DNA from 4 places in the Yersinia kristensenii genome. Region 4 is predicted to be linked to each of the others. Evidence: riboswitches for the same ligand, from Rfam matches in the RefSeq annotation. Region 4 holds a riboswitch; each other region holds the start of a gene.

Region 1 (4,667 bases), 1.9 Mb from region 4:
TAAAATCCCGTTGCCGGTCGCTATAGCCCGCCATAATGCGTTTTTGCAGCAATATCGCCAGCGGCAGCGGGATTAATGCCACCAGCGCCAGCCGCCAATCTACCCAAAACAGCACACTCAACAGCACCAGTGGCAATAACAAACCGGCGATGATATCCACCAAATAATGGGCGATAACCGGCTCTAGTCGCTCACTCTCGCGCAGCACCCGCTTTTCTAAATCGCCGCGATGAAAGCGGTTTAATTTTGCCCATACAGCACCGATGACGGGCCGCGCAACACTTCAATCCGCTCTAAGCCATAAGGCTCGGCTTTCGGCCAGGCTTGGGCGGTGGTGCTGCGCAAACCGTCGCGCAACATACCGGTGCTAGAAATATCAAAACCACGGATATTCAGGCTATCAAAACGCTGCGATGCAGCCCCATTGGTTTGCAATATTCCCGAGGTATAGCGCAAGGCTTCGGCCACGGATTGGGCATTATGGGCCGTTATCTCAGCCCGGCTGACCACTGAGATAGCTTGCGGCGTTTCAATCAGCGGGGTATCGGTTTTGGTGGCGGTGCTGCTGCGGGTCGCAATATAACCGTTGACCGGCCCAGTGGGGGATTCAGCCTGTTTGGCGGTCACGATAAGCGTATCTGCTGCCGCTTTTTTATCGCTGTCAGCCTGGCTCAGGGCCGGGAAGCATAAAGCAATGAATGCCGCTGGTGGTAGTAAATGGCGTAAATGGGACGTCATAATGTGGCTTTCCTAGAGGTCATTTCCCAAAAATGGGAATGTATCTCATTTGTATTCAAGCCACAGCGCAGTCACTTTAATTTCTGCGACTATTGTTTTAGATAAAATATAACTTAATGAAAAGAGACTGAATTATTGGCGCAGTGTGTGAGGCGACAAACCAAAACGTTTACGAAATGCGGTTGAGAAGTGAGCTGGGGTATAGCCTACCGACCAGGCCACATTAGCTATTGGGCAGTCGCCGCTGACCAGCAGACGGTAGCCTTGTTGCAAGCGCAGCTCTTGTAAGCAGGCGGCGACGGTGCAGCCCAGTAACATTTTAAAACCATGATTCAACTTGCGCACGTTTAACCCCACTTGACGGGCCAATTGATAGAGTGTTGGGGCATTAGCCAGGTCGGCGGCCAGTAATTCGCGGGCCTGATGGATGCGCTCAATATCCGCCTGATTAAGGCGCGGTGGGTTAGTGGGCGTGTGCTGTCCCTGTAGCTGCTCCAGTGCAAAAGCGCTGAGTTCCAATGCTTTACCTGCCAGATACAAATCGCGGAATTTCCCTTGCAGTGGGTTGGTTATCATTTGTTGCACCAGCGCCTGCATCGGTTTACTGGCGGGCTGGCACAATAACTGTGGCCCGTGCTGAGTTGCCCGCTGCAATAGCGGCAGGTCAGATATTTCGAGGGAGTCGAGCATCTCGGCATCTAAACGCACACTGGCATAATGCATTGAAGTGTCGGGGGTAAAACGCTGGTGGCTGATATTTTCTTCATGATTGGCAATCACACAGAGTGTTGGGCTGCTGATGGTGATGTTTTCCTGATTTTCCAGGCGGCATTGCAATGAGCCGCGCAGCACCAGAATCAGCTTAATACCTTGCCACAAGGGTTCTGGCATCCACTCAGCATTGGGCGGCAGCCATTTGCCACAAGATAGCTGTATTTGTGGCGAGGTAAGAGAAAGATGAGTCTGATGGTGCTCAAATGCGGGCATTAGCGGGGATAAAGCAGAATTTGGCATCAGAATCACCATTAAAAGGCAGAATAATGCTCCCTAAGATAGGCCAAGTTTGAGGATAAAAATACTAAAAATTCGCTAATGGTTTTTGAGTTATCCCATTGAGAATATGAGGTTTTATTCTATCAACATGATAATGCGAGCAATTAAAACTATATTCAGCAAAATTGTATCATTCTGAGTGATGAATATGGGTTAACGTGTTAATAATGAAGTTCGTTGACTCGGGGTGCCCACCGTTTAATCTGGTGTGGCTGAGATAAGACCCGTATGACCTGATCTGGATTATGCCAGCGGAGGGAAGTTGCGGTGCCTTAAACAAGGCCTCCCCTTCCTGTTCGCCGGTGAGGGGACACTATGAATACCATCCACACTGACACCTCTATTTCACCCACTCTTTTCCCAGATGCACGGGCTACCGCCAGTTGGCATCAATTCCGTGCCACGCCGCCATTGGTGCATTGTCTGACCAATGAAGTGGTGCAGTCATTTACCGCTAATGTGTTGCTCGCTCTGGGGGCTTTCCCCGCCATGGTGGTAGAGCCGGAAGAAACCGCGCAATTCAGTGCTATGGCGAACAGTTTGCTTATTAATATTGGAACGCTGCATCGGGCGCGAGCAGAGTCCATGTTGAGCGCGGTAATCGCGGCTAATCAAGCGGGAACACCCTGGGTGCTGGACCCCGTTGCGGTGGGCGGGCTGGCATATCGTACTGATTTCGCCCGCCATTTACTCACACTAAAACCTGCGGCTATACGTGGAAACGCCTCGGAGATCATGGCATTGAGTGGTATGGCGACCATGGGGCGCGGAGTGGATAGTGTGGATACGTCGCTGGCAGCTTTACCTGCTGCTCGCCAATTGGCCCGACAGGCCCAGACGGTGGTTGCCGTAACCGGTGAGGTAGATTATGTCACTGATGGTCAACGCGATTTTGCCGTGGCTGGCGGTGATAAGCTGATGACCCGGGTGGTGGGCACTGGTTGTGCGCTGTCTGCGGTGGTGGCGGCATTTTGTGCGCTAGACGGGGATCGTTTGCACCATGTTGCTACCGCTTGCCGAATTATGTCGCAAGTCGGCGGGCAGGTATCTCAACGCGTCGCTGGGCCGGGGAGTTTTATTCCCGCATTTCTTGATGGCCTTTATCAATTGGAGACTCTGGTGTCTTAACTCTTGCCCGATCTTCTCTCTATCCTGCCAAGATTTTATTCTCAGATTAAATTTAATGATCAGCCTCTGCGGGGGCTTTTAATTTTTGAATTTATATTCAGCAAATATTTTGCCATGGTTTAACATTTAAATAGAGGACATTCTGACTCTTTTGTCTTCCCGGTCTATTTCCACATCTCTGTTTTTTTAGTTCCCTAATGAACATATAGGAAAATATAATGGCCATTCTGAACAGTTATAAGATAGCGGCGCTGTTTGCCGTCGGGATATTAATGGCAGGATGCGCCTCAAAGGTCACAACCAGTGCGCAGTACTCTGGTTTTCTTGGTGATTACAGTAAGTTACAAGAATCTGAATCCGCAAGTGGCCAGAAAGTATTGCGTTGGGTTTCACCCGATTTCAATGTTGATAAATACACTGGCATTTATTATACGCCGTTGGTCTATTATCCAAGATCAAGCCCAACTCAACGAGTAAGTCAGAAAACATTAGATGAAATATTAGCTTACGCGAATAAAAGGCTTAAACAGGCCGTTAGCCAACAATTACCGCTAGTCAATTCACCGAAAAAACACAATATTTTGATTGTACGAGGTGCAATTACCGCAGTTTCTGCGGAAGATAAAGATATTCAAGTCTATGAGATGATTCCAATAGCCGCTGTTATTGCCGGAACTATGGCGGCGACCGGTAACCGCACCCAACATACTGCGCTTTATTTGGAATTACAGGTTATTGATTCTAATACCGGCAAACCCGTTATTGTCGTCGTACGCAAAGCTTATGGTAAGGATGTCAGTAACAGCGGCGTACCGATTTCTGCAGAACAAGTCAAAAGTACAATAGATGGTTTGGTTTACGATATTGTTAACTTCAAATTAAAAAGCCAACCCACTCAGTAAAACTGCTGCGGCTCAGCCTTTGTAAGTCATTTATCCAGAGGCTGAGCCATTTTTCTTGATGTTTTATTTATCATTATCTGTTTGATGAGTAATATTTAATAATTCATTTAATTTCATTGGCTTACCCAGAAGATAACCTTGGGCTTCATCGCACATTAACGCTTGTAGATGCTCAAGTTGTTCTGTGGTTTCAACGCCTTCGGCGGTCACGGTCATAGAGAGCGCGTGGCCGAGGTTAATAATTCCCTCGACAATTGATTGCCCTTCACGGGACTGCGTCAGCTCATCAATAAAGCTCTTATCAATTTTCAAACCATCGAATGGGAAGCGGCGCAGATAATTCAGTGAGGAATATCCAGTCCCAAAATCATCCATTGATAAACGCACGCCCAAGGCTTTCAATGCGGTCATGGTTTTAAAGGCGCCATCTGCATCTTCAATCATTATCCGCTCAGTGATTTCTAACTCCAGCCGGTGGCTCGGTAACCCGGTCTGCCGCAAAACTTGTCGCACTCGCTCAATAAGATGTTGGCTGCGGAATTCAATGGCAGATATATTGACTGAAACAATCAGTGAGGCGGGCCATGTAGCTGCATCCTGACAGGCTTGAAGCATCGTCCAATCGCTGATGGCGGTAATAAGGCCGGTCTCTTCTGCCAAAGCAATAAATTGATCTGGCATCAGCAGCCCCAACACCGGGTGGTTCCAGCGCACCAGCGCTTCGGCACCTGTAAGTTTGGTTCCTGCAATACGATAGCGCGGCTGATAGTAAAGGTTGAATTCATTGTGTTTAATAGCTTGGCGCAAGAAACGCTCTAACTCGCTGCGTTGCATTAGGCGGTCATT
Region 2 (4,667 bases), 500 kb from region 4:
AGGGTCAAATAACACCTCTGGCTTAGGCGAACGACTTTCAGGGTTTTGGCACCAGCGGCAACTCAGCGAGCAGCCTTTGAGGAACACCACACTGCGAATGCCGGGGCCGTCATGAGTGGAATAACGTTGTAAGTTGAAAATCATCTTATTCCTCCCCTTGGCGGTGATCCTCGCCACTATTGCACGATAACCTGCTTTCAATGGTTGCCAGTATCTGCGTAATATAGGGAAAGAAAAATTGATGAAGTTTGCCGAGGAGTTCCCCTTTTATGTCTACTTCCCGCTTGCAACAGCAGTTTATTCGCCTTTGGCAGCGTTTTAGTGGTTTGCCCACAGAAACCACTTTGCAGGAGCTGGCTGAGGTGCTCTGTTGCTCGCGCCGCCATGTGCGCTCTTTATTGGGCAGTATGCAGCAAGAGGGTTGGCTGAGTTGGCAGGCGGAAGCCGGCCGTGGTAAGCGCTCACAACTGACCTTCCTCTGTTCCGGATTGGCCTTACAACAACAGCGGGCCGAAGAGTTGTTGGAACAAGAAAGTATTGATCAACTGGTGCAGTTGGTCGGGGATAAAAAAGCGGTGCGCCAAATGCTGCTATCCCAGTTGGGGCGCAGCTTCCGGCAAGGTAAACATATTCTGCGGGTGCTCTATTACCGGCCATTACAAAACCTATTACCCGGCACCGCGTTGCGCCGCTCAGAAACTCATATGGTGCGGCAGATTTTTAACGGCCTGACGCGGATAAATGAGGAAAATGGGGAACTGGAACCTGATTTATCTCATCACTGGCAAGCCATCAGCCCATTACATTGGCGCTTTTATTTGCGCCCAGCCATTCATTTTCATCATGGCCGTGAGCTGGAAATGAATGATGTGATTACCAGCCTGACTCGGTTAATCCCCCAACCGCTGTTTTCGCATATCACGGCAGTGCGCTCGCCGACGCCGTATGTGATTGATGTGCATCTCAGCGCCCCGGATAACTGGTTGCCGTGGTTGTTGGGCAGTGTGCACGCCATGATCTTGCCGCAAGAGTGGGAAAATCAGCCGGATTTTCGTCGGCATCCGGTCGGGACAGGCCCTTATTCTGTGATTCGAAATCACCATAGCCAATTGAAAATTCAGGCATTTGATAATTATTTTGGTTTTCGCGCACTGATTGATGAGGTCAATATTTGGGTATTACCGGAGCTGTCTGAAGAATTGGTTTATTCTGGTGTGCAATTGCAAGCTGACGATACCAGTAAAAATGAGCTGGAAAGTCGGCTGGAAGAAGGCTGTTATTTTCTGCTATTCGACCAGCGCTCACCCCAAACCTGCCATCCTGACATCCGCCGTTGGCTGTGTGAACTCATCACCCCCGTCGCCCTACTCAGCCATGCCGATCCCTTTTATCAGCGCTACTGGTCACCGGCTTATGGCATGTTGCCGCGCTGGCATCATAACCGGCTCACCGTATTGGAACCTAAACCAGAAGGTCTGACCGAACTGACACTGACGTTTTACAGTCACCATTCAGAGTTTGATGCTATCAGCCAAACCTTGACCACATTATTAGCTGCACATGGGGTCAAATTGCTCATAAATGTGGTGGATTATGTCAGTTGGTATCAGGGGGATGCGCAGAGCGACATCTGGCTCGGCAGCGCCAATTTTTATCTGCCATTAGATTTCTCATTATTTGCCACCTTGTATGAGCTGCCACTGCTGCAATATTGCCTGGATGAAAAACTGCACCAAGATGTTGAATTATGGCGAAATAATGCCCTGCCGATGGCGGAATGGAGCCAGCGCTTGGTCAGCCAGAATCAATTTCACCCACTGTTCCATCACTGGCTAGAATTATATGGGCAGCACAGTATGCGCGGGGTGCGCATGAACACACTCGGCTGGTTTGACTTCAAATCGGCCTGGTTTACGCCGCCAGAGGGCTAAACTCGCTTTCGCCCGCCCCAATTAAACTCTACAATAGCGCCGTCTCAACGGGGTGCAAGAACATCGCTAGCCAAGTTCAATCCGGTGCCGCAAGTGTTAAAAACACAGCGAGCCGGGTTCAGACAGTGGCGGACAGCACGGAGAAACCGGAGCGTACTTGAAGTACGTGAGGATTTCGAGTACTGCCCAACGCTGTATCAACCACGGCGCAGCACGTTTTTGCTGAGAGCAAACCCGTCGAACCTGATCCGGTTAACACCGGCGGAGGGATTTGAGAAAAATAACGCCGTATCATCTTGATATTTATGTTATTTACCGCCTCAGATACCTTTGCCACCTTTATCCTTAAGGAGTGCAAAGTGTTTAAACGCATGATTTCCTGCTTGTTTTTGCTGTCTGCTGCTGCCGTCGCTGCTGATAAACCCACATTGACTGTTTATACCTATGATTCTTTCGCGGCTGATTGGGGCCCCGGGCCGTCGATTAAAAAAGCCTTTGAAGCCGAGTGTGATTGCCAGCTGAAATTTGTAGCACTGGAAGACGGTGTTTCCCTGCTGAACCGCTTGCGGATGGAGGGTAAAAATAGTCAGGCCGATGTGGTGTTAGGCTTAGATAACAATCTGGTTCAAGCGGCAGAGCAAACCGGATTATTCGTGCCGAGTCAGGTAGATACCAGCGACCTAACTTTGCCGGAAAAATGGCAGAATAACACTTTCGTCCCCTACGATTACGGCTATTTTGCTTTTGTGTATGACAAAAACAAACTGAAAAACCCGCCGAAAAGCCTGCAAGAATTGGTCGACAGCCAAGAGCCGTGGAAAGTGATTTATCAAGACCCGCGCACCAGCACACCGGGCCTCGGTTTAATGTTGTGGATGCAAAAAGTCTATGGCGACCAAGCCCCGCAAGCATGGCAAAAATTAGCGAAAAAAACCGTCACCGTGACCAAAGGCTGGAGCGAAGCTTACGGCTTGTTCCTAAAAGGTGAAGGCGATTTAGTGCTGAGCTATACCACTTCTCCGGCTTACCATCTGATTGAAGAGAAGAAAGACAACTATGCCGCGGCCAATTTTAGCGAAGGCCATTATCTGCAAGTGGAAGTGGCCGGTGTGGTGGCGTCCAGCAAACAACCGGAACTGGCGCAGCGCTTTATGCAGTTTATGGTCACCCCTGCATTCCAGAATCATATTCCGACCGGCAACTGGATGTATCCAGTGATCAAAATGGATTTACCGGCTGGATTTGAAACACTCACCGTGCCGCAAAAAGCTTTACAGTTTGATGCAAAAGACGTGGCAGATAATCGCGGTAAATGGATTCAAACATGGCAATCCGCCGTCAGCCATTAATCGCCCCCTGGCTGTGGCCGGGGCTGCTGGCGGCCTTGCTGATAGTCGGTGTCGCCTTGCTGGCGTTCAGCGCTATCTGGCGTCATGCCCCGGCAGCCGACTGGCAAAGCATCTGGCATGACCGCTATCTGTGGCATGTGATTCGCTTCACTTTCTGGCAGGCGTTTCTTTCTGCGCTGCTGTCCGTTATTCCGGCGATTTTTTTGGCGCGCGCCTTATACCGCCGCCGCTTCCCTGGCCGCCAACTGATGCTGCGCTTATGCGCCATGACACTGGTGCTGCCGGTGCTGGTCGCCATTTTTGGCATTCTGACAGTGTATGGCCGCCAAGGTTGGCTGGCGGCGCTGTTGGGCTGGCTGGGGGGTGGATTACCGCTTCTCACCCTATGGTTTACAAGGGATTTTGCTGGCGCATATTTTCTTTAATATGCCGCTGGCGACCCGCTTGTTATTGCAGTCATTGGAAAGCATTGCCGTTGAACAGCGCCAGTTAGCCGCCCAATTGGGCATGAACGGCTGGCAGCATTTTCGCTGGGTCGAATGGCCCTATCTGCGCCGCCAAATTCTGCCGACTGCCGCGCTGATTTTCATGCTGTGTTTTGCCAGCTTTGCCACCGTGCTTTCTCTGGGGGGCGGGCCGCAAGCCACCACCATCGAACTGGCTATTTATCAGGCGCTTAGCTATGACTACGATTTGGGGCGCGCCGCATTATTGGCACTGATTCAACTGGGCTGTTGCCTGGGCTTGGTGGTGCTGAGCCAACGGCTAAGTTCAGTGTTAGCGGTGGGGAATACCCACGGTCAGGAGTGGCGTAGTCAGCAAGACAGTTCGTGGTCGCGCATTAGCGATACCTTGTTAATCGGGGCAGCATTATTATTGATGGTGCCGCCATTACTCGCCGTCGTGATTGATGGCAGCAATAAAACAATCTTGACCGTGCTACAGCAACCGGCGCTGTGGCAAGCTTTCTTTACCTCACTGATCATCGCCATTGGCGCAGGATTATTGTGTGTCACTCTGACCATGATGCTGCTATGGAGTAGCCGTGAGCTGAAACTGCGCCACCACGCAGCTTACGGACAAGCCTTGGATATCAGCGGCATGGTGATTCTGGCGATGCCGGGGATCGTGCTGGCCACCGGTTTTTTCTTATTACTCAATGACACGCTGGGCTTGCCGCAATCACCTTATGCATTGGTGATTTTGACCAATGCGCTGATGGCGGTGCCCTATGCATTAAAAGTGTTGGATAACCCGATGCGCGATCTGGCTGAGCGCTATACGCCACTGTGCTTATCACTGGATATTCGCGGCTGGCATCGTGTGCGCCATATTGAGTTACGGGCACTGAAACGCCCACTGGCTCAAGCGCTGGCCTTCGCCAGTG
Region 3 (4,667 bases), 2.3 Mb from region 4:
CAGGTAATGGGGGATTGAAAACGCGGGCCTTCGCCGGTTTCAAAGTAGAGCCCCAACCCCATAGCATCAGGAATGGTCAGAATGTCTGAAAAAAGAATCGCCGCATCCAGCGGATAACGACGCAAGGGTTGCATCGTCACTTCACAGGCCAACTCAGCATTTTTGCACAGCGACATAAAATCCCCGGCAATAGCACGGGTGGCTTTATACTCTGGCAAATAGCGGCCTGCCTGGCGCATCATCCACACCGGAGTCACATCTACCGGCTGGCGTAGTAAAGCGCGCAGATAACGATCGTTTTTCAACTCATTCATGATAAAGCTCCCTTGATTATCTCCACGCATTGTAGCATGCCAGATAATACTTTCCTGTTGCGGCTAATGGCGGTTTTTAGCTACTCACCCGCATTGAACTGCTCTTCGCGACATAATACGACGGTATCTTCAATCAGTCGGCGTGCCACGGTGCCTGGCGGCGGCAGTAATGGCAATTGGTCATAGCGATACCAACCGGCATTCAACAGCTCTTTAGGATCGTGTTGTAGCTCACCGCTATCATACTCCGCCATAAAGGCCATCATCAGTGAATGCGGGAATGGCCACGGCTGTGACGTCACATAGCGCAGGTTTTTAATGTGGATATTACTTTCTTCCAGCACTTCGCGGGAAACCGCCTGTTCCAGCGTCTCCCCCACTTCGACAAACCCGGCCAACACAGTGTTAATACCGCCACGATGGCGAACATGTTGCGCCAATAAAATTTCATCACCACGGCGAATGGCAACAATCACGCAAGGGGCGATTTGTGGATAATAACGTTCACGGCAATGATTACACAGACAAGCCCACTCGGTGCGGCTGGCATGCATTTGATGCCCACAATAGCCACAATAGCGGTGAGATCGATAAAACTCGGCCAATTGTACGCCGCGCCCCGCCAGTTGAAACAAACCGCGATCGACATCCAGCAATTGCCGTACTGAACCCATCTCGGTGGACATCATCTGGCGAATCAGCCAAACAGCCTGCCCTTGCCATTCACCAATCTGCCGTGCGGTCGCGCCCTGTAATGACCAATTGGCTGCATTACCCTGCGGTAACTCCCCGTTTGGTAACCATAATTTGTTCTCGTGGCTGACAATCCACCAGCCACTTTCTTTACCTGTAAGTTGTAGTTCCATATCGTTGTTGCACAACCTCGACTTCACTGGCAATCTAGAATCCGGCTTGTTACATTTTTGTAACCCACTTTTACTTTTTCTTACTTACGGAGTCGATCATGCTCAACCGACTGGAAAGCCTGACTCAACGCGTTGGCGGCAGTAATGAATTAATTGATCAATGGCTTCATGCACGTAAAGAACTTTTAGTCTCGTATTGCACAGTGATCGGTATTAAGCCGCAAAAAGAAAAGCATACCCCGCTTAATGAAAAAGCGCTGGAGAACTTTTGTCATAATCTGGTGGATTATCTCTCCTCCGGACATTTCAATATCTACGACAGAATTATCAAACAGGTGGAAGGCGCATCCAGCCCGAAAATGGCTCTGACCACCAAAGTTTATCCTGCTTTGAAAAATAACACTCAAACTATCATGGCATTCCATGATCGCTATACAAACATTGAGATAGATGACGATAGCTGCACCGAGTTTCAACAAGCTTTATCTGATATCGGCGAATCACTTGATGCCCGTTTTCGGCTGGAAGATCAATTAATTCAATGGGCGGCCGAGTCGTGGCAAGCCGCCCAGCCAGTTATTCAAACAGAGCAGGTAAAATAGCCCACTGATCAGCACGGGCTTGTAGTTTTAATTCAACCTCGTATAGTAACGATTCTTGTCGGAGTGCCTAGCACCTGTTTTCTGAGGAAAACAAACGCAGGCTGAGACCGTTAATTCGGGATCCGCGGAACCTGATCGGGTTAATACCCGCGAAGGGAACAAGAGTAATTTATCGCTACAGGCCCGGCATTCCCCTGACAGGTGGCTGCCGGTCACTGGCCAACATCGTTACTCCCGCCAAGCTCCAGACAAGCAATTTTCCCCTTAACCACATTGGTAGGAATTGCTATGTCTAATAATGTCACCACTAAAAACCCATCACGCCCGCGCAAGGCACAACGTGAAGAAGCCCAGCAGTTTATTGATACCCTGCAAGGGGTTACCTTCCCTAATTCACAACGAATTTATCTGCAAGGCTCACGGCCCGATATTCAAGTTCCCATGCGCGAGATCCAACTCAGCCCAACATTGATCGGGGGCGGTAAGGACTCACCTCACTATGAAGAAAATGAAGCTATCCCGGTGTATGACACCTCCGGCCCTTATGGCGATCCCAGCGCTAAGCTGGATGTGCATGCCGGTTTACCCAAACTGCGCGAGAACTGGATAGCCGATCGTCAGGATACTGCCGCGCTCAGCTCGGTCAGTTCCGGCTTTACCCAACAGCGCTTGGCCGATGAGGGTTTGGACCATTTGCGTTTTGAGCATCTGCCGCGTCCGAAAAAAGCCCTTGCGGGCCAATGTGTGACCCAGTTGCATTACGCCCGAGCCGGTAAAATCACCCCAGAAATGGAGTTTATCGCCCTGCGGGAAAATATGGGCCGTGAACGTATTCACAGTGAAATATTACGCCAGCAGCATCCGGGGCAAACATTTGGCGCGCATCTGCCCGACAATATCACCGCAGAGTTTGTCCGACAGGAAGTCGCCGCCGGTCGAGCTATCATCCCCGCGAATATTAACCACCCCGAATCTGAGCCGATGATTATTGGCCGTAACTTTTTGGTGAAAGTGAACGCCAACATCGGCAATTCTGCCGTGACCTCCTCCATTGAGGAAGAAGTGGAAAAACTGGTGTGGTCGACCCGCTGGGGGGCTGACACCGTGATGGATTTGTCCACTGGCCGCTATATTCATGAAACCCGTGAATGGATACTGCGTAATAGCCCAGTCCCCATTGGCACTGTCCCTATCTATCAGGCGCTGGAAAAAGTGAATGGCGTGGCGGAGAACCTCACCTGGGAAATGTTCCGCGACACCTTGCTAGAACAGGCCGAACAAGGGGTTGATTACTTTACTATTCATGCCGGTGTGTTGCTGCGTTATGTGCCGATGACCGCCAAACGCCTGACCGGTATCGTCTCCCGTGGTGGGTCGATTATGGCGAAATGGTGTCTTTCCCATCATCAGGAGAATTTCCTGTATCAGCATTTCCGCGAAATCTGCCAGATCTGCGCGACTTATGATGTTTCATTATCACTGGGTGATGGCCTGCGCCCTGGCTCCATTCAGGATGCCAATGATGAAGCCCAATTCGCTGAGCTGCATACCTTGGGCGAATTGACCAAAATTGCCTGGGAATATGATGTGCAGGTGATGATTGAAGGCCCTGGGCATGTGCCAATGCAAATGATTCGCCGCAATATGACTGAAGAATTGGAGCATTGCCACGAAGCGCCATTTTATACCTTAGGCCCCTTGACCACCGACATTGCCCCCGGCTATGACCATTTCACCTCCGGCATAGGTGCGGCGATGATTGGCTGGTTTGGCTGCGCCATGCTGTGTTATGTCACGCCCAAAGAGCACCTTGGCTTACCTAATAAAGAAGATGTAAAACAAGGACTTATTACTTATAAAATTGCTGCTCATGCTGCTGATTTAGCAAAAGGCCACCCCGGTGCGCAAATCCGCGACAACGCCATGTCAAAAGCACGTTTTGAATTCCGTTGGGAAGATCAATTCAATTTGGCTCTCGACCCCGAAACCGCGCGTGCTTACCACGATGAAACCCTGCCACAAGAATCCGGCAAAGTGGCGCATTTCTGCTCCATGTGTGGGCCGAAATTCTGCTCAATGAAAATTTCGCAGGAAGTGCGCGATTATGCCGCGAAGCAAGAACTGGCAGCGTCACAAGGAACAGCAGCCCAACCTATCGAAGTTTTGCAATCCGGTATGGAGCAAATGTCAGCTGAGTTCCGCTCCCGTGGTAGTGAGTTATATATCAATAAATCACATCACGCCCCCGCCAGTCTGAAAGTGGAGGCGAATAATGAGCCCGTCTAATCATGCTTTATTTTCTGCTGAGAAAGGTTTCCCCGCCACCAAACAGCGCCTTGGTCTGTATCCGGTGGTCGATTCCGTGCTGTGGATAGAGCGCCTGCTTGCGGCAGGCGTGACCACCATCCAATTGCGTATCAAGGCGTTAGAGGATGCGCAGGTAGAACAAGATATTGCTACCGCCATTCAATTAGGTAAACGCTATCAGGCGCGGTTATTTATCAATGATTACTGGCGGTTGGCGATTAAACATGGCGCTTACGGGGTGCATCTGGGGCAGGAAGATCTGGAAACCACTGATTTGGCGGCAATTCAGCAGGCCGGATTACGGCTTGGGGTCTCCACCCACGATGAACACGAACTGGCGATAGCCAAAGCTGTCCGCCCTTCTTACATTGCAATGGGGCATATTTTCCCGACCCAAACCAAGCAGATGCCATCCTCCCCACAAGGGCTGGCGGTGCTTAAACAGATGGTCGACAACACCCCGGATTACCCGACAGTCGCTATTGGCGGCATCAGTGTTGAGCGCGTCCCCGCGGTATTAGCAACTGGCGTCGGTAGTGTGGCGGTGGTCAGCGCCATTACTCAGGCCGATAACTGGC
Region 4 (4,667 bases):
CCGTTCGGATTGGGGGCAGTCGGCGACCAGTGTTAATACATTACGTGGCGTACCTTTCACGGCGAATAATAACACTGACGGCGCGCGCTTGTATTTGGGAAACTGTGCCAGTTGCCACAGCTTTACCGGTGAGGGCGTAAAAGACGGTTATTATCCATCATTGATGAAAAATTCGGCGGTGGGTGCTTCCACACCTAATAATATGATTAACGTGATATTGCATGGCGTATCGCGCAAAACTAATGACGGCGAAGTCTTTATGCCCGGTTTTGCCAACACATTAACGGATGAGCAGGTTGTCAGTTTGAGCAATTATCTATTGCAACAGTTTGGCCAACCCACTCTGAATATCAAAGCCGATGATGTTAAAGCATTACGCGGAGAATAGAAGATAAAACAAAGGGAACCAAGTTCCCTTTGTTTGCTTAACCATTTTTTTCAAGTTCATTTACCAGTTTGTGTGCATTGATTTGCATATTGGGTGTGACTGTATCGGTGCTATCAAAGATTTTGGGGAATTCCTCACAAAGTTTTACCGCATCCTTACTGGAACAATTGATGTTTCTGGAGGTGCAGTTTTTTAATAACTGTATTAATTCTGGTTTTTTTTCATTAATAATACTATTTATTAATTTTGACTTTTGTTTTATTTCATTTTCGTCAAGTCGTGATTCATGTAACGCGAATTTAATTGTCTGGTGGCAGTGTACATAATAAATATCGTCAATTTCTTCTGTCTTTTCGGTCGAAAGATTCATGCCAATGGGAAAGGTATTGGAAGAGAATTCAGAGCCGAAAATAAAAACCACGTGACGTATGTTATAGTCTGTAATAGATAAATCCTTCATATTCCATTGATTGTCAAAGCTATCTTCAATATAGAAATATTTCCTGGGATCCATTTTGGCCGTAGCAAAATATTGCTTTTCACCACTCGCGAGTTCAATCGACCTTAGTGGGACTTCTGTTTTACCATTTAAGCTGCCAATAGTGTTTTCCACTTCAAATAGTTCGCCATATTTATCATGGGTCAAGGTCTTAATATGGTCTATTGCTTCATATCGAGTGCCAATTTTCTGCTGTTCACTATTTATTCCCGATGAGATGTTATTGATTTTGGCGAGATTTACTGTGAATGAATTTGAACTTCCAGATACGGTCAGCATAGTTATCCTTAATTAAGTTTATTCAAGTGACATTTGAGTTTAACTGTAGCATGACGTGTTATAGGGAGGTAGCCAACTGCACATTAATCAGGTTTTTACCTTATTTAAATTTCTACTCAATATTATCAATATTATCCTTATTTAACTTTTTAATTATGCCAATGCATCAAAATATAGTCGCCATCATGGCTTTTCCCCGTAGCAATTTCCACCCAACCATGCTTTTGATAAAATACCCGTGCTTGCTGGTTTTTTGTCAGGCACTTTAATGAACCCTGGCCGGTAAATAGATTTTGTGCCGCCAGCAATAAAGCCTTACCGACCCCACGTTGCTGAATGTGAGGGGCAACAAATAGATTATGCAGGAAGTTCTCCGCTATAAATATGGAAGCAAAACCCAGATGATTATCGCCGTCAATAGCGACCAAAATGGTCTCGTCAAGGATGGCGCTATCAAAATCCTCCAGATGAAAACGCTCCCCATCCAGCCAGCTAAAAGCTGCCCGACGTGATGCCAAATACAAAGTGCGCAAAAATGGCCGGTCACTTTCCTGATACTGACGAATCTGGATGCTCATTCTTCGGTTATCTCTCCAAGATTGCTGAGTTGAACATTGATTTGGTGAATGCATGATTGATCTTCTATCACTTGCCCGTGATAATAACAATTCTGACTCGGGGTGCCTCCACAAAGAGTGGTATGGCTGAGATATTACCCGTATTACCTGATCTGGATTATGCCAGCGTAGGGAAGTATATTAATGAAGCGAATCAATGTGTTAACTATTGCCGGAACTGACCCAAGCGGCGGTGCCGGTATCCAGGCTGATCTAAAAACCTTTTCTGCATTACAGGCCTACGGCACCAGTGTTATTACCGCTTTAGTGGCGCAAAATACCCGTGGTGTGCAGTCGGTCTATCCCATCGAACCGGCCTTTGTTGCTGCTCAATTAGATTCTGTTCTCAGTGATGTGCGTATCGATAGCGCTAAAATCGGCATGCTGGCAAATGCGGAAATTGTCGATATTGTTGCTATGCAACTGCGCCGTTATCCTATCCCATTTGTAGTGTTAGATACCGTAATGGTTGCCAAAAGCGGGGATCCGTTGCTCGCACCTGAGGCCGTTGATGCCGTGCGCCGCTTACTGCTCCCGCAAGTTGCTTTGATTACACCTAATTTGCCGGAAGCCGCAGCACTACTTGATTGTCAGCCCGCACATAATGAGCAAGAAATGTGTGAACAGGGACGAGCGCTGTTGGCTCTGGGCTGTCAGGGGGTATTGATGAAAGGCGGGCATCTGAGCGGCCAAGAAAGCCCTGATTGGTTATTTACCGCGCAGGGTGAGCAGCGCTTTGTGACGCGCCGGGTTAATACCCGACATACCCACGGCACCGGTTGCACCTTATCGGCAGCACTGGCGGCATTGCGCCCACGGCACGCGAGTTGGGCCGACACCGTGAGAGCAGCCAAAGACTATCTACAAGGGGCGCTGGAGCAGGCCGATACCCTCGAAGTGGGGCAGGGGATCGGGCCGGTGCACCATTTCCACCCATGGTGGTGATACCCTGCTCCCTTGAAGCCGCAGGGGTGTTAGCTGCGCTCACGTACCCGAATCACTGACTGATGTCAGCTCATCGGGATGTATTCACTTGCCGCCTACCTGCAACTCCAATGGCTTTGGGTATCTTTTTGCCCTTGAAGCCGCAGGGGTGTTAGCTGTGCTCATGTACCCGAATCACTGACTGATGTCAGCTCATCGGGATGTATTCACTTGCCGCCTACCTGCAACTCCAATGGCTTTGGGTATCTTTTTGCCCTTGAAGCCGCAGGGGGGTTAGCTGTGCTCATGTACCCGAATCACTGACTCTGGGTGCTGAAGCCGATGGGATTATTACGCCAGTAAATAGCGCTGTGTCATGGTAAACATCGCGACGGCACGCTGCAAATGCTGAGCATCAAAACGGTTAAGCAGGTAACTTTTAGCCCCTTTGCGCGGGCGAATGCACAATAGCAACTTCGGCTCGCCTGCTTCATCTTTTATCAGATCGAACTGATAGCTACCGATGTCTTTTTCGCCTTCCCGCCAGGAAATTTGCATCGCTGGCAAGGGGTTATCTGCCGTAGGTTGTCTGACGGCAAAAAAGTATTCTCCCGCCCAGAAACCGGCATAATTACCATCAGTTTGCAAATGTTTGGTCCGAAAAATGGAGGCTGCCGCGAGTTGGTTGATGGCATCCAAAGTTATTTCTCGATGCGCTTGCTGCCACAAAGGAACATTATTTTCGATTTGCCAACAAGCCGCGCCCAGATAATCGTTCAGTTCGCGCCAATCTTCATCCAGTTGCTGGCGTAATTCCTCTTCGAGAATATTACGATATTGCTGCATACCACTGGGTTGGTCGCCTAATGTTTCGTAAGTTATTAACTCCATGGTGCGGGGCTTGCGGCGAAAACTCATCCACAACACCATCTTGGGGATACGAAACTCAATCGACTGAATACTCAGCCGATATTGATCCCCTTTGTTCAGCACAAAACCATTGGCGGTACCGCGCTTATTTTGATAATTCCGTATCACCACCACGCTATTTAGCCCCATCCAGCCGGTAACATAGTGCTCACTGTCAGAGTTGGCAACATCCAGGTCGATCACCATTTGGACGATTTTATCGCTCTCAAGCTTATCTAGCGGATGGGCATCCCCAGCAGAGTAATACAGCTTCTTGGGGGCTTCGGGCAACTCAAGGGTCAACATAGCAGGGCCTTCTGGAGTAGGTTTATCAACTGAACATTGTCTGGTTTATAGCTTACATCAAGCTGTCATACAGATTGCGCTATAACGAGAATTAGGATGAAAATTCGTGCTATAGATCAACTTTTCCTACAGTTAAGGGTCATAGACATGCAAACTACTATCACGCATGCCAATGAGGCCTATTCAATACTTGGCGAGTAGATTAACCAGATAATAAGGATTTCGATAATGAAAGGTCACAAAACCCTCCATTGTCTTGTTGCTGCGGCGATACTCAGTGCCAGCTCCTGGGCTTTCGCGCAGCCAGCGATGAATGTTACTTCGGCTCCATCAAATTCAACGCCTGTTCAGCCCGAGCCAGATAAACTCCCTCCTACCACAGCAGACTTACTGCAACAGCCGGTGTATAAAAATAGCTGGCAAAAAATGGTGAAGAGCCAGAAAAATTTGCCCGCATGGGCGCGTAAAGGGGTAGGGACATCCGCGCCGTATGAAATCATCAACTGGGAAGGGCAGCAGTATAAAGTGGGGCGAATTTGTAAACCTCATGATTGCAGTTATAACTTTATGTGGGTGGCTTTTAGCAAGGATAAAAAACAAGTTTGGCAGGCATGGGGAATGCGAGTGTCGGTAGAGGATAAGCCAGAAGCGATCAATACTCCGAGCAAGTTCGCCACTTATCAATGGCTTGGCCGCCCGAGTGAGAGGGTTCAGGCGCTGTTGAAAAAACAATTAGAGCAAGATC

The links. A riboswitch is a leader RNA that binds a small molecule or an ion and turns the genes downstream of it on or off. The one in region 4 is predicted to bind thiamine pyrophosphate.
Positions count from the first base shown of each region.
Region 1: another riboswitch for thiamine pyrophosphate. It lies ahead of thiM (hydroxyethylthiazole kinase); the one in region 4 lies ahead of thiD (bifunctional hydroxymethylpyrimidine kinase/phosphomethylpyrimidine kinase).
Region 2: another riboswitch for thiamine pyrophosphate. It lies ahead of thiB (thiamine ABC transporter substrate binding subunit); the one in region 4 lies ahead of thiD (bifunctional hydroxymethylpyrimidine kinase/phosphomethylpyrimidine kinase).
Region 3: another riboswitch for thiamine pyrophosphate. It lies ahead of thiC (phosphomethylpyrimidine synthase ThiC); the one in region 4 lies ahead of thiD (bifunctional hydroxymethylpyrimidine kinase/phosphomethylpyrimidine kinase).

Region 1 is NZ_UHIY01000001.1:2,021,775-2,026,441, forward strand. It holds gene DX162_RS09330 (ATP-binding cassette domain-containing protein) at 1-265, opposite strand, end outside; gene DX162_RS09335 (TonB-dependent receptor plug domain-containing protein) at 241-738, opposite strand; gene DX162_RS09340 (helix-turn-helix domain-containing protein) at 871-1,752, opposite strand; TPP riboswitch at 1,965-2,068, shown strand; gene thiM (hydroxyethylthiazole kinase) at 2,107-2,919, shown strand; gene DX162_RS09350 (DUF3313 domain-containing protein) at 3,138-3,821, shown strand; gene DX162_RS09355 (bifunctional diguanylate cyclase/phosphodiesterase) at 3,885-4,667, opposite strand, start outside.
Region 2 is NZ_UHIY01000001.1:569,101-573,767, forward strand. It holds gene DX162_RS02670 (glycyl-radical enzyme activating protein) at 1-144, opposite strand, end outside; gene sgrR (HTH-type transcriptional regulator SgrR) at 270-1,931, shown strand; RNA gene DX162_RS02680 (sX9 sRNA) at 2,026-2,099, opposite strand; TPP riboswitch at 2,124-2,218, shown strand; gene thiB (thiamine ABC transporter substrate binding subunit) at 2,291-3,280, shown strand; partial or broken gene thiP (thiamine/thiamine pyrophosphate ABC transporter permease ThiP) at 3,256-4,667, shown strand, end outside.
Region 3 is NZ_UHIY01000001.1:2,379,969-2,384,635, reverse strand. It holds gene hemE (uroporphyrinogen decarboxylase) at 1-314, opposite strand, end outside; gene nudC (NAD(+) diphosphatase) at 395-1,180, opposite strand; gene DX162_RS10910 (Rsd/AlgQ family anti-sigma factor) at 1,279-1,782, shown strand; TPP riboswitch at 1,832-1,957, shown strand; gene thiC (phosphomethylpyrimidine synthase ThiC) at 2,071-4,068, shown strand; gene thiE (thiamine phosphate synthase) at 4,055-4,667, shown strand, end outside.
Region 4 is NZ_UHIY01000001.1:73,325-77,991, reverse strand. It holds gene DX162_RS00360 (cytochrome c) at 1-388, shown strand, start outside; gene DX162_RS00355 (hypothetical protein) at 426-1,166, opposite strand; gene DX162_RS00350 (GNAT family N-acetyltransferase) at 1,316-1,744, opposite strand; TPP riboswitch at 1,833-1,935, shown strand; gene thiD (bifunctional hydroxymethylpyrimidine kinase/phosphomethylpyrimidine kinase) at 1,928-2,728, shown strand; gene DX162_RS00340 (hypothetical protein) at 3,059-3,922, opposite strand; gene DX162_RS00335 (inhibitor of vertebrate lysozyme family protein) at 4,151-4,667, shown strand, end outside.